DNA from 2 places in the Spirillospora sp. CA-108201 genome. Region 2 is predicted to be linked to the other one. Evidence: riboswitches for the same ligand, from Rfam matches in the RefSeq annotation. Region 2 holds a riboswitch; the other holds the start of a gene.
The links. Region 2 has a riboswitch for S-adenosylmethionine ahead of ACQEU6_RS38830 (aminotransferase class V-fold PLP-dependent enzyme). Riboswitches for the same ligand answer to the same signal wherever they lie in the genome.
Positions count from the first base shown of each region.

Region 1: linked by a shared signal. The riboswitch ahead of thrC (threonine synthase) and the one ahead of ACQEU6_RS38830 (aminotransferase class V-fold PLP-dependent enzyme) in region 2 are both predicted to bind S-adenosylmethionine.

Region 1 is NZ_JBNJNE010000001.1:4,805,913-4,810,319, forward strand. Features, by position in the region: gene ACQEU6_RS23120 (hypothetical protein) at 1-317, opposite strand, end outside; gene ACQEU6_RS23125 (MoaD/ThiS family protein) at 617-895, opposite strand; gene thrC (threonine synthase) at 911-2,155, opposite strand; SAM riboswitch class I at 2,172-2,312, opposite strand; gene ACQEU6_RS23135 (cation diffusion facilitator family transporter) at 2,486-3,421, opposite strand; gene ACQEU6_RS23140 (alpha,alpha-trehalose-phosphate synthase (UDP-forming)) at 3,554-4,407, shown strand, end outside.
Region 2 is NZ_JBNJNE010000001.1:8,082,386-8,086,792, reverse strand. Features, by position in the region: gene ACQEU6_RS38840 (transglycosylase domain-containing protein) at 1-2,035, shown strand, start outside; gene ACQEU6_RS38835 (DUF8711 family protein) at 2,117-2,491, opposite strand; SAM riboswitch class IV at 2,541-2,657, shown strand; gene ACQEU6_RS38830 (aminotransferase class V-fold PLP-dependent enzyme) at 2,699-3,958, shown strand; gene ACQEU6_RS38825 (SseB family protein) at 4,070-4,407, shown strand, end outside.

The sequences.
Region 1 (4,407 bases), 3.3 Mb from region 2:
ATCTTGGTGGCCTCCTGCTCGGAGCCCTCGACGCTGGTGACGGCCGTGTTGTGCTTCCCACCGTGGAGCTTGGTGGTGATGTCACCGGTCTTCACCGACTTGTTCCCGATCACCGGCGCCGCCTTGGGCGACTTGGAGATGTCGGTGTAGATCAGGTCGCCCGGGCCCTTCTCGGTGATGTACGAGGGGCCGTTGTGGCCCACGTACGCCTTCTCCACCTTGTAGAAGTTGATGTCGGCCATGGCCGAGGGAGCCGCGAGGACGGCCGCTCCCATCGTTATGCCGGTCACGGCCATCGTGCGCAAAATGCGCTTCATGCCTTTCCTCACTCTCGTATGCCGATCGGCGCCCCACGGAGCGCCACTCCGGGATCAATCTTCCAGGAGGCGGCCACCGAGAAACCCAAGTGGAGGAGAGGTGGTGATCAAGATCAAAGCCGGGAAACTGGCGCTGACCCAAGTTTTATCCATACTCTTTTGGACGGGCGTGAACGAACAGTCACCCAATCCGGCATCCACCAGGGCAATGCCCTTCCAAAGAAGGGGGAATCGGCCAGATGTGAAAGGAAAAGCCCCGGCACGGTGGACGTGCCGGGGCGTGCGGGACGAGACGGGCGTCAGCCGCCCGCCACCGCGGGGATGATGGAGATCTGGGCGCCCTCGGGCGTCGGGGTGTCGAGGCCCTCCGCGAAGCGGACGTCCTCGTCGCCGACGTAGACGTTCACGAAACGGCGGATCTTGCCCGCGTCGTCGAGGATGCGGGCGGATATGCCGGAGTAGCTGGCCTCAAGGTCGGCGACGACCGCGCGCAGGGTCGCGCCCTCGGCCTTCACCTCGGACTCGCCACCGGTGTAGGTCCGCAGGATCGTCGGGATACGGACGGACACGCTGCTCATGCTGCTCCTTCGTTCTCAGGCGAGGCCCGCGGCGCGGAACGCCTCCAGGGACGGGGCGATGTTCGCCGACGGCGCGACGACCGGGGCGACGGCGTCGAGCGTCTTCAGGCCGTCCCCGGAGTTGATGATCACGGTCTCGGCGCCGGGGTCGAGCGCGCCGGCCCCGACCAGCTTGCGGAGGGTCGCGACGGTGACGCCGCCGGCCGTCTCGCCGAAGATGCCCTCGGTGCGGGCCAGGAGCCGGATGCCCTCGACGACCTGCTCGTCGGTGACGTCCTCGACGGCGCCGCCGGTGCGGCGGGCGACGTCCAGGACGTAGGGGCCGTCGGCGGGGTTGCCGATGGCGAGGGACTTGGCGATCGTGTCGGGCTTCACCGGGCGGATGACGTCATGGCCGGCCTTGAACGCGGCGGCGACCGGGTCGCACCCGGCGGCCTGGGCGCCGAAGACGCGGTAGGGCTTGTCCTCGACCAGGCCCAGCTTGATCAGCTCCTGGAACGCCTTGTCGATCTTGGTGAGCTGGGAGCCGGACGCGACCGGCACGACGATCTGGTCCGGCAGCCGCCAGCCGAGCTGCTCGGCGATCTCGTAGCCGAGCGTCTTGGAGCCCTCGGCGTAGTACGGGCGGACGTTGACGTTGACGAACGCCCAGTCCTCCTGCTCGCCGGCGATCTCGGACGCGAGCCGGTTGACGTCGTCGTAGTTGCCGTCGACCGTCACGAACGTCCCGCCGTAGACGGCCGTCGTGATGATCTTCTGGGACTCCAGGTTCGACGGCACGAACACCGCGCTGCGGATCCCGGCGCGGGCCGCCGCCGCGGCGACGGCGTTGGCGAGGTTCCCGGTGGACGGGCAGGCCAGCACCTTGAACCCCAGCTCGCGGGCGGCGGCGAGCGCGACGGCGACGACGCGGTCCTTGAACGAGTGGGTCGGGTTGCCGCTGTCGTCCTTCACCCACAGGCTCTGCAGGCCGAGGCTCTCCGCGAGGTTGTCGGCGCGGACGAGACGGGTCAGGCCCGGCTCGGTGTTCGGCGTGTCGGCGACGCCCGGCGGGACGGGCAGCAGCCCGCGGTACCGCCAGATGTTGCGCGGCCCGGACTCGATGGCCTCCCGTGTGACGCCGTCGAAGTCATAGGCGATCTCCAGGGGGCCGAAACACTCGTCACAGGCGTAGAAGGGTCCGAGATCGCGGGTCGAGCCGCATTCGCGGCAGACGAGAGCGGTAGCCGGTCCGAGGTCCGTGGCAGGCGTGAGTGCCATGAGGGCGAGGCCTTTCTCCCCATCTTCCCTGCGCCACCTTGGTCGCAGGCCGGAGTTGGCACCATCTCCCGGCCGGCCTCGCAGGATCGCGACGCGCCACAGCCGGGTGGTTGCCGGGGCTTCGCAGGGCCGGTCCCTCCACCCCTCTGGATGAGCGGTATTCAGTTGTGCGGAGGCTGAGCTGGAAGACCGGCCCGTCGGCCACTGTGCTCCCAGCACCCCTCTGGATGAGCGGTATGCAGTTGTACTAGCGCGAGCGCTTTGAGCTCGTATGCGTGACTTTACATGAACTGACCGGATGCCAGACAGGTGGGTCCAGCGAGTGAGACGTTACCCGGCGGAGGTCTTGATCACGCGTTGGGTCGGATCGAGGAACACGTGCCGGACGGTCGGGACGCGCTCCCGGAGCCGCCGGTCGATCTCGCCGGCGACGTCCTCGGCCTCGTCGGCGCTGATGTCGTCGGAGAAGTGCACCTTCGCGGCGACGAGGAGCTGCTCGGGGCCGAAGCGCATGGTGAGCAGTTCGTCCACGCCGGTCACTCCGGGCGCGCCGCAGATCCCGGCGCGGATCTCGCGCTGCTCGGCGGGGTCGGCCGCCCGGCCGATGAGCAGGCCCATGCTCTCCCGGCCGATCGAGAAGGCGAGCACGACCAGGAGCACACCGATGAGGGCGGACGCGAGCCCGTCCCAGAACTCCGACCCGGTGGCCTGGCGCATCGCGAGCCCGCCCGCGGCGAGGGCGAGGCCGGCCATCGCCGCGGTGTCCTCGAACAGCGCGGTCTTGAACGTCACGTCGGGCGACTTGCGGACGTGCTCGACCAGGTCGCGGTCGCTCTCGCGCGTCTCCTTCCTGGCCTGGTAGAAGGCGCGGATCCACGACGTCCCCTCCAGCACCGCGCCGAGGCCGAGGACGGCGTAGGCGAGCCACACCGTCGTCCCGCCGCCGCCGTGACCGGTCATGGTCAGGATGCCTTCGAAGATCGAGAACCCGGCGCCGGCCACGAAGATGCCGAACGCGGCGAGCAGCGACCACACGTACCGCTCGTTGCCGTATCCGAAGGGGTGGCGCCGGTCGGGGGGCCGCTCGCTGCGCCGGAGCGAGGTGTAGAGAAAGCCCTGGTTGAGGGTGTCCGCCACCGAGTGCGCGCTCTCCGCGAGCATGGCGCTGGACCCGGCCAGCAGGCCGGCGAACAGCTTGGTGATCGCGAGGATGAGGTTCGCCGCACCGGCGACGAGCACGGTTTTCGTCGTCTCGGACTTGCTCATTGCCGCCGGTTACCCCCTGGGCGGATGACTAATCGGGCGGAACGGGCAGAAGCGCGGGCGATGACGCGGGCGATGACGTCCACCTCGCGGGTCCCTTTGATGCGCCTCGGCCGCAACTGAGACCCTTCCGGTATGAGCCAAGTGCTGGTGGCCTCGAACCGGGGGCCGGTGTCGTTCTCGCTGTCGGACGACGGCGGGCTCACCATGCGGCGCGGGGGCGGCGGACTCGTCTCCGGCCTCGCCTCCGTGACGGGCGCCCCGCGCGACCCGGGACCGCCGCGCCCGGCCGGGACGGGGCGCGAACCGTCCGCCGGCGGCGCGGACGTCCTCTGGGTGTGCGCGAGCCTCGGCGACGCCGACCGCACGGCGGCGCGCAGCTCCCCCGACGGGCGCCTCGACCTCGCCGGCTACGAGACCGGCGGCGCCGCGGTGCGGATGCTCGACATCCCGGCGGCCACGTTCGACCGCGCCTACAACGGCGTCGCCAACTCGACGCTGTGGTTCGTCCACCACCTGCTGTACGACACCCCGCGCAGCCCGCACTTCGACGCCCGCTCCCGGCGCGACTGGCAGTCCTACGAGGCGTACAACGCGGCCTTCGCGGACGCCCTCGCGCGGGACGCCGCCCCGGGCGCGAAGGCCGCGATCCAGGACTACCACCTGTCGCTGGCTCCCCGGATGCTGCGCGACCGGCGTCCCGACCTGAAGATCGTGCACTTCTCCCACACGCCCTGGGCGCCGCCGGAGTACTTCCGGCTGCTCCCGGACGACATCGGCGCCCAGATCCTTCTCGGCATCCTCGGCGCCGACCACGCCGGCTTCCTCACGGAGCGGTGGGCGTCGGCCTTCCTCGACTGCTGCGAGCTGCTGCCGGGCGCCCGCGTCGACCGCGCGGCCCGCACGGTCTCCTGCCCGGGCCACACCACGCGCGTCGGCGTGCACGGCCTCGGCGTGGACGGGACGGCGCTGCGCGAACGCGCCGCCGA
Region 2 (4,407 bases):
GTTCGGCGTCGCCTACCTGTTCACGCCGGTGCCGTCCGCGCAGGAGCAGGCGATCGCGCAGGGGCCGACGTTCTACTACTCCGACGGCAAGACGCAGATCGCCAAGACCGGTGTGAACCGGGACGCGGTCAAGCTCGACAAGATCCCCGAGAGCACCCGGGCCGCGGTGATCGCGGCGGAGAACCGCAGCTTCTACGACGACCCCGGGGTGTCGGTCCAGGGCACCGCGCGGGCGCTGTGGTCCACCGCCACCGGCAAGCAGCTGCAGGGCGGCTCGACGATCACGCAGCAGATGGTCCGCAACTACTACGGCGGCATCGGCAAGGACCGCTCGGTCACCCGGAAGCTCAAGGAGATCATGGTCTCCCTGAAGGTGGGCCGGGAGAAGGACAAGGACTGGATCCTGGAGCAGTACCTCAACACCATCTACTTCGGCCGGGACGCCTACGGGGTGCAGGCCGCCGCGCACGCCTACTACAACAAGGACGTCTCGAAGCTGACGCCCGCGGAGGGCGCCTACCTCGCCGCCGCGATCCAGCAGCCGAGCAACTTCTCCGACCCGACCGGCTCCCGCCGCGCCTACTCCGAGCAGCGGTGGCGCGCGATCGTCAACAACATGGTCCGGGACGGGGCGCTCACCCCGTCCGAGGCGGCCTCGCTGACCTTCCCGGCCCCCGGCAAGGAGAAGATCACCGACGTCCTCAAGGGCCAGCGCGGCTACATGGTGAACGTGGCCAAGAAGGAGCTCACCGAGCGCCGCGGCTACAGCGAGGACGAGATCAACCGCAGCGGGCTGAAGATCACCACGACGTTCGACAAGCGGCTGATGGACGCGATGAAGCAGGCCGTCGCGAACAACGCCCCGAACGGGATGAGCAAGAAGATCCGCACCGGCGCGGTGTCGGTCGACCCGAAGACCGGGCAGGTGCTCGCCTTCTACGGCGGCCGCGGCTACCTGGAGGAGGCGCTGAGCAGCGCCTTCGGCGACTGGGCGCAGGCCGGGTCGGGGTTCAAGCCGATCGCGCTGGCGGCCGCGCTGGACGACGGCAAGACGCTGTCCACCAGCTACGACGGCAGCTCCCCGCAGTACTTCCACGGCGCGCCCATCCGCAACGACAGCAACGAGAACTTCGGAACGGTCAACCTCGTGACCGCCACCGAGCACTCGATCAACACGGCCTACATCAACCTCGGCCAGGACATCGGCAACAAGAAGATCGCCGCGATGGCCGAGAAGATGGGCATCCCCGCCTCGCAGATGAAACCCGAGCAGCGGGACGCCGCCACCTTCCCCCTCGGCATCGTGTCGCTGCACCCCGTCCAGCAGGCGGGCGTGTACTCGACGTTCGCCTCCGAGGGCGTGCACCGGACGCCGTTCGTGGTGAAGACCGTCACCGACAACGAGAACCACAAGCGCACCTTCACCGAGAAGGGCGAGCGGGCGTTCAGCCAGCAGGTCGCCCGTGACGCCACCTACGCCATGCAGAAGGTCGTGCAGGGCGGCACCGGCACCGGCGCGCAGCTGCCCGACGGCCGCGACGTCGCCGGCAAGACGGGCACCACCGACGCGGGCCGCGCGATCTGGTTCAACGGCTTCATCCCGCAGATGGCGACGACGGTCTCGATGTTCCGCAGCGACGGCAAACCGCTGAACATCCCCGGCTACGGCGCGTACGGCGGGCAGCTGCCCGCACAGATGTGGCGCTCGTACATGTCGGAGGCGGTGAACATCAAGGGCTACGAGCCGGAGTCGTTCGGCGAGCCGTCGATGACGCCCGGCGGCGGTTGGAGCGGGCCGACGCAGGACGTCCCCCCGGGCGACACCCAGCCGCCGGACACGGGCGGCCCGGTCGAGCCGCCGCCGTCCACGAAGCGGCCCGACGTCCCGACGCCCCCCACCGACCTGCCGACCATCATCCCGCCGCAGCAGCCCGGCGGCGGCGACGGGGGCGACGGCAACGGCGACGGCGGGACCGGCGGCCCCGGGGGCGGAACGGGCGACGGACCGCTCGGCCGCCCCGGAACCGGCGGGTAGGCCGCGGCGCACCGGGCAGGTCACGCGTTCGCGCACGTGGCCGAGGCCGCTTCGGGACGGGCCCTGGACCCGGGCGGCCGGTCAGTCGCAGGCCTTGCCGATGGCGGCCGGCGTCTCCCTGATCACGCTGTCGAGCTGGGAGACGTCGCCGTCGCCGACCCCGGTCGCGGCGGCGCGGAGCCGCCCCGCCTCGGCCTTCAGCGCCTTGCCCAGGTCGGCGTCGTCGGCCTGCTTCGCGAGCCCGTCGACGCGCCCGGCGAGCTGCTCGGTCGCCTGCCGCCACGGCGACGGCTCCGCCGCCGGAAGCCCCCGCACCTGGGTGACGTACTGCTGGAACGCCTTCTTCGTGTCGGCGCACACCTGGCCGGAGTTTCCGCCGCCCATCGCCCCGCACCCGCTGAGGGCGCCGAGCACCAGCGCGCCGCCGGCCAGCGTCCGAACCACCCGGTACCGCATCGCACCCTCCCCTTGATCCCCGATCGGCTCCGCATATACTTCCGCATGAGGTCATGAGCGCCAGCGCAAAGCCCCGGCTTGCTGGCCGGCAACCCTTCGTCCGCGATGGGGTGCCCTGGGTGAGGACCTGGCCGGACGCGGAACCGCGTTCCGGCAAGCGCGGATCCCGACGGACGTCCCGGGGTCCCTGACCCGGAAGGTCCACGCATGCCCACGCTGCTCGCCCGCTCCCCCATCACTCCTGCTGTGACGCGCCCCGAGGGGGTCCGGGTTCGGCCGCTTCCCCGCGTCATCGGGGCCGGCGTCCCGGTTCCGGTGCGGGACGGCCGCCACGTCCCCTACGCCAACTTCGACTACGCGGCCAGCGCGCCCTGTCTGGAGGCGGCGCAGGAGGCCGTCGCCCGCGCGCTGCCGTACTACAGCAGCGTCCACCGCGGCGCGGGGTACGCGTCCCAGGTCACGACGTCCGCCTACGAGGACGCGCGGGAGACCGTGCGGTCCTTCCTCGGCGCGTGGCGGCGGTCGGCCGTGGTGTTCACGCGCAACACCACCGACTCGATGAACCTGCTCGCGCACGCCGTCCCCGCCGGGACGAGCGTCGTCGTCTTCGAGAGCGAGCACCACGCGTCGCTCCTGCCGTGGAAGCGCGCCGTGCGCCTCCCGGCGCCCGCCACCCCGGCCGAGGCCCTCGCGGCGGCCGACCGCGCGCTGCGCGCGTGCCCGATCGGGTCGCGGCTGCTCGTCGTCACCGCCGCGTCCAACGTCACCGGCGAGCTGTGGCCGATCGAGGAGCTCGCGAACGTCGCGCACCGCAACGGCGCCCGCATCGCGGTGGACGCGGCGCAGCTCGTCCCGCACCGCCCCCTCGACATGACCGCGCTGGGCCTCGACTACGTCGCGTTCTCCGGGCACAAGCTGTACGCGCCGTTCGGCGCGGGCGTGCTCGCCGGGCGCGCCGACTGGCTGCGCGCCGCCGAGCCCTACCTCAGGGGCGGCGGCGCCAGCGCCTCGGTCGGGGAGACGACCCGGTGGGCGCCCTCCGCCGAGCAGCGGCACGAGGCGGGCTCCCCGAACGTCCTCGGCGCCCTCGCGCTGGCCGCCGCGTGCGCGACGCTGTCCCCGGTCTGGGACGACCTGGCCGTCCGCGAGGAAGCGCTGGTCGGACGGCTGCGGTCGGGTCTGGCGGCGCTCCCCGGCGTCAGGGAGCTGACGCTGTGGGGCGAGCGGGCGCCGCGCGTCGGAATCGTGTCGTTCGCGGTGGACGGCTGGAACGCGCGGGACGTGGCGCTTACGCTGTCCGACGAGCACGGCATCGGCGTGCGCGACGGAAAGTTCTGCGCCCACCCTCTCGTCCGGCACCTGCTGGGCGAGGACGGCGGCGCCGTCCGTGCGAGCATCGGCATCGGGACGGACGAGGAGCACATCGACCGGCTCCTCACGGCCCTCGCCGAGTTGACTGCGCGCTGACAGCCGCTGACCTGCGAACTCCCGCGCGCAGTCAGATGATTATGCTCTTTGGTCCTGTTCGCCCATGTAGCGTAGGCAGTCGCGCGGGGACGAGCACGCTAGATACAGGGGGTGGCGACCGTGGCCGACGCGTGGCGACCCACGTCGGAACTGGAGCACCGACTGCAGGAGACCGTACGGGCCGGCGACCAGGAGAGCTACTTCCGCCTCCTGTCGGACGCCGACCTCGTCGTCCCCGTCCGGCCCGAGCTGGTGGACGGCGTCCTCGCGGGGGAGGCGCAGCCGTCGTGGCCCACCCAGGAGGAGGACGGCCGGGTCCACGTCCTGGTTTACACGTCGGCGGCGGCGATGCGGGCGTGCCTAGGGCCGTCCTACCAGCACTTCATGACCGTCCGGTTCGGCGACATCGCCGAGAGCTGGCCGAACGACCGCTGGTGGCTCGCCGTCGA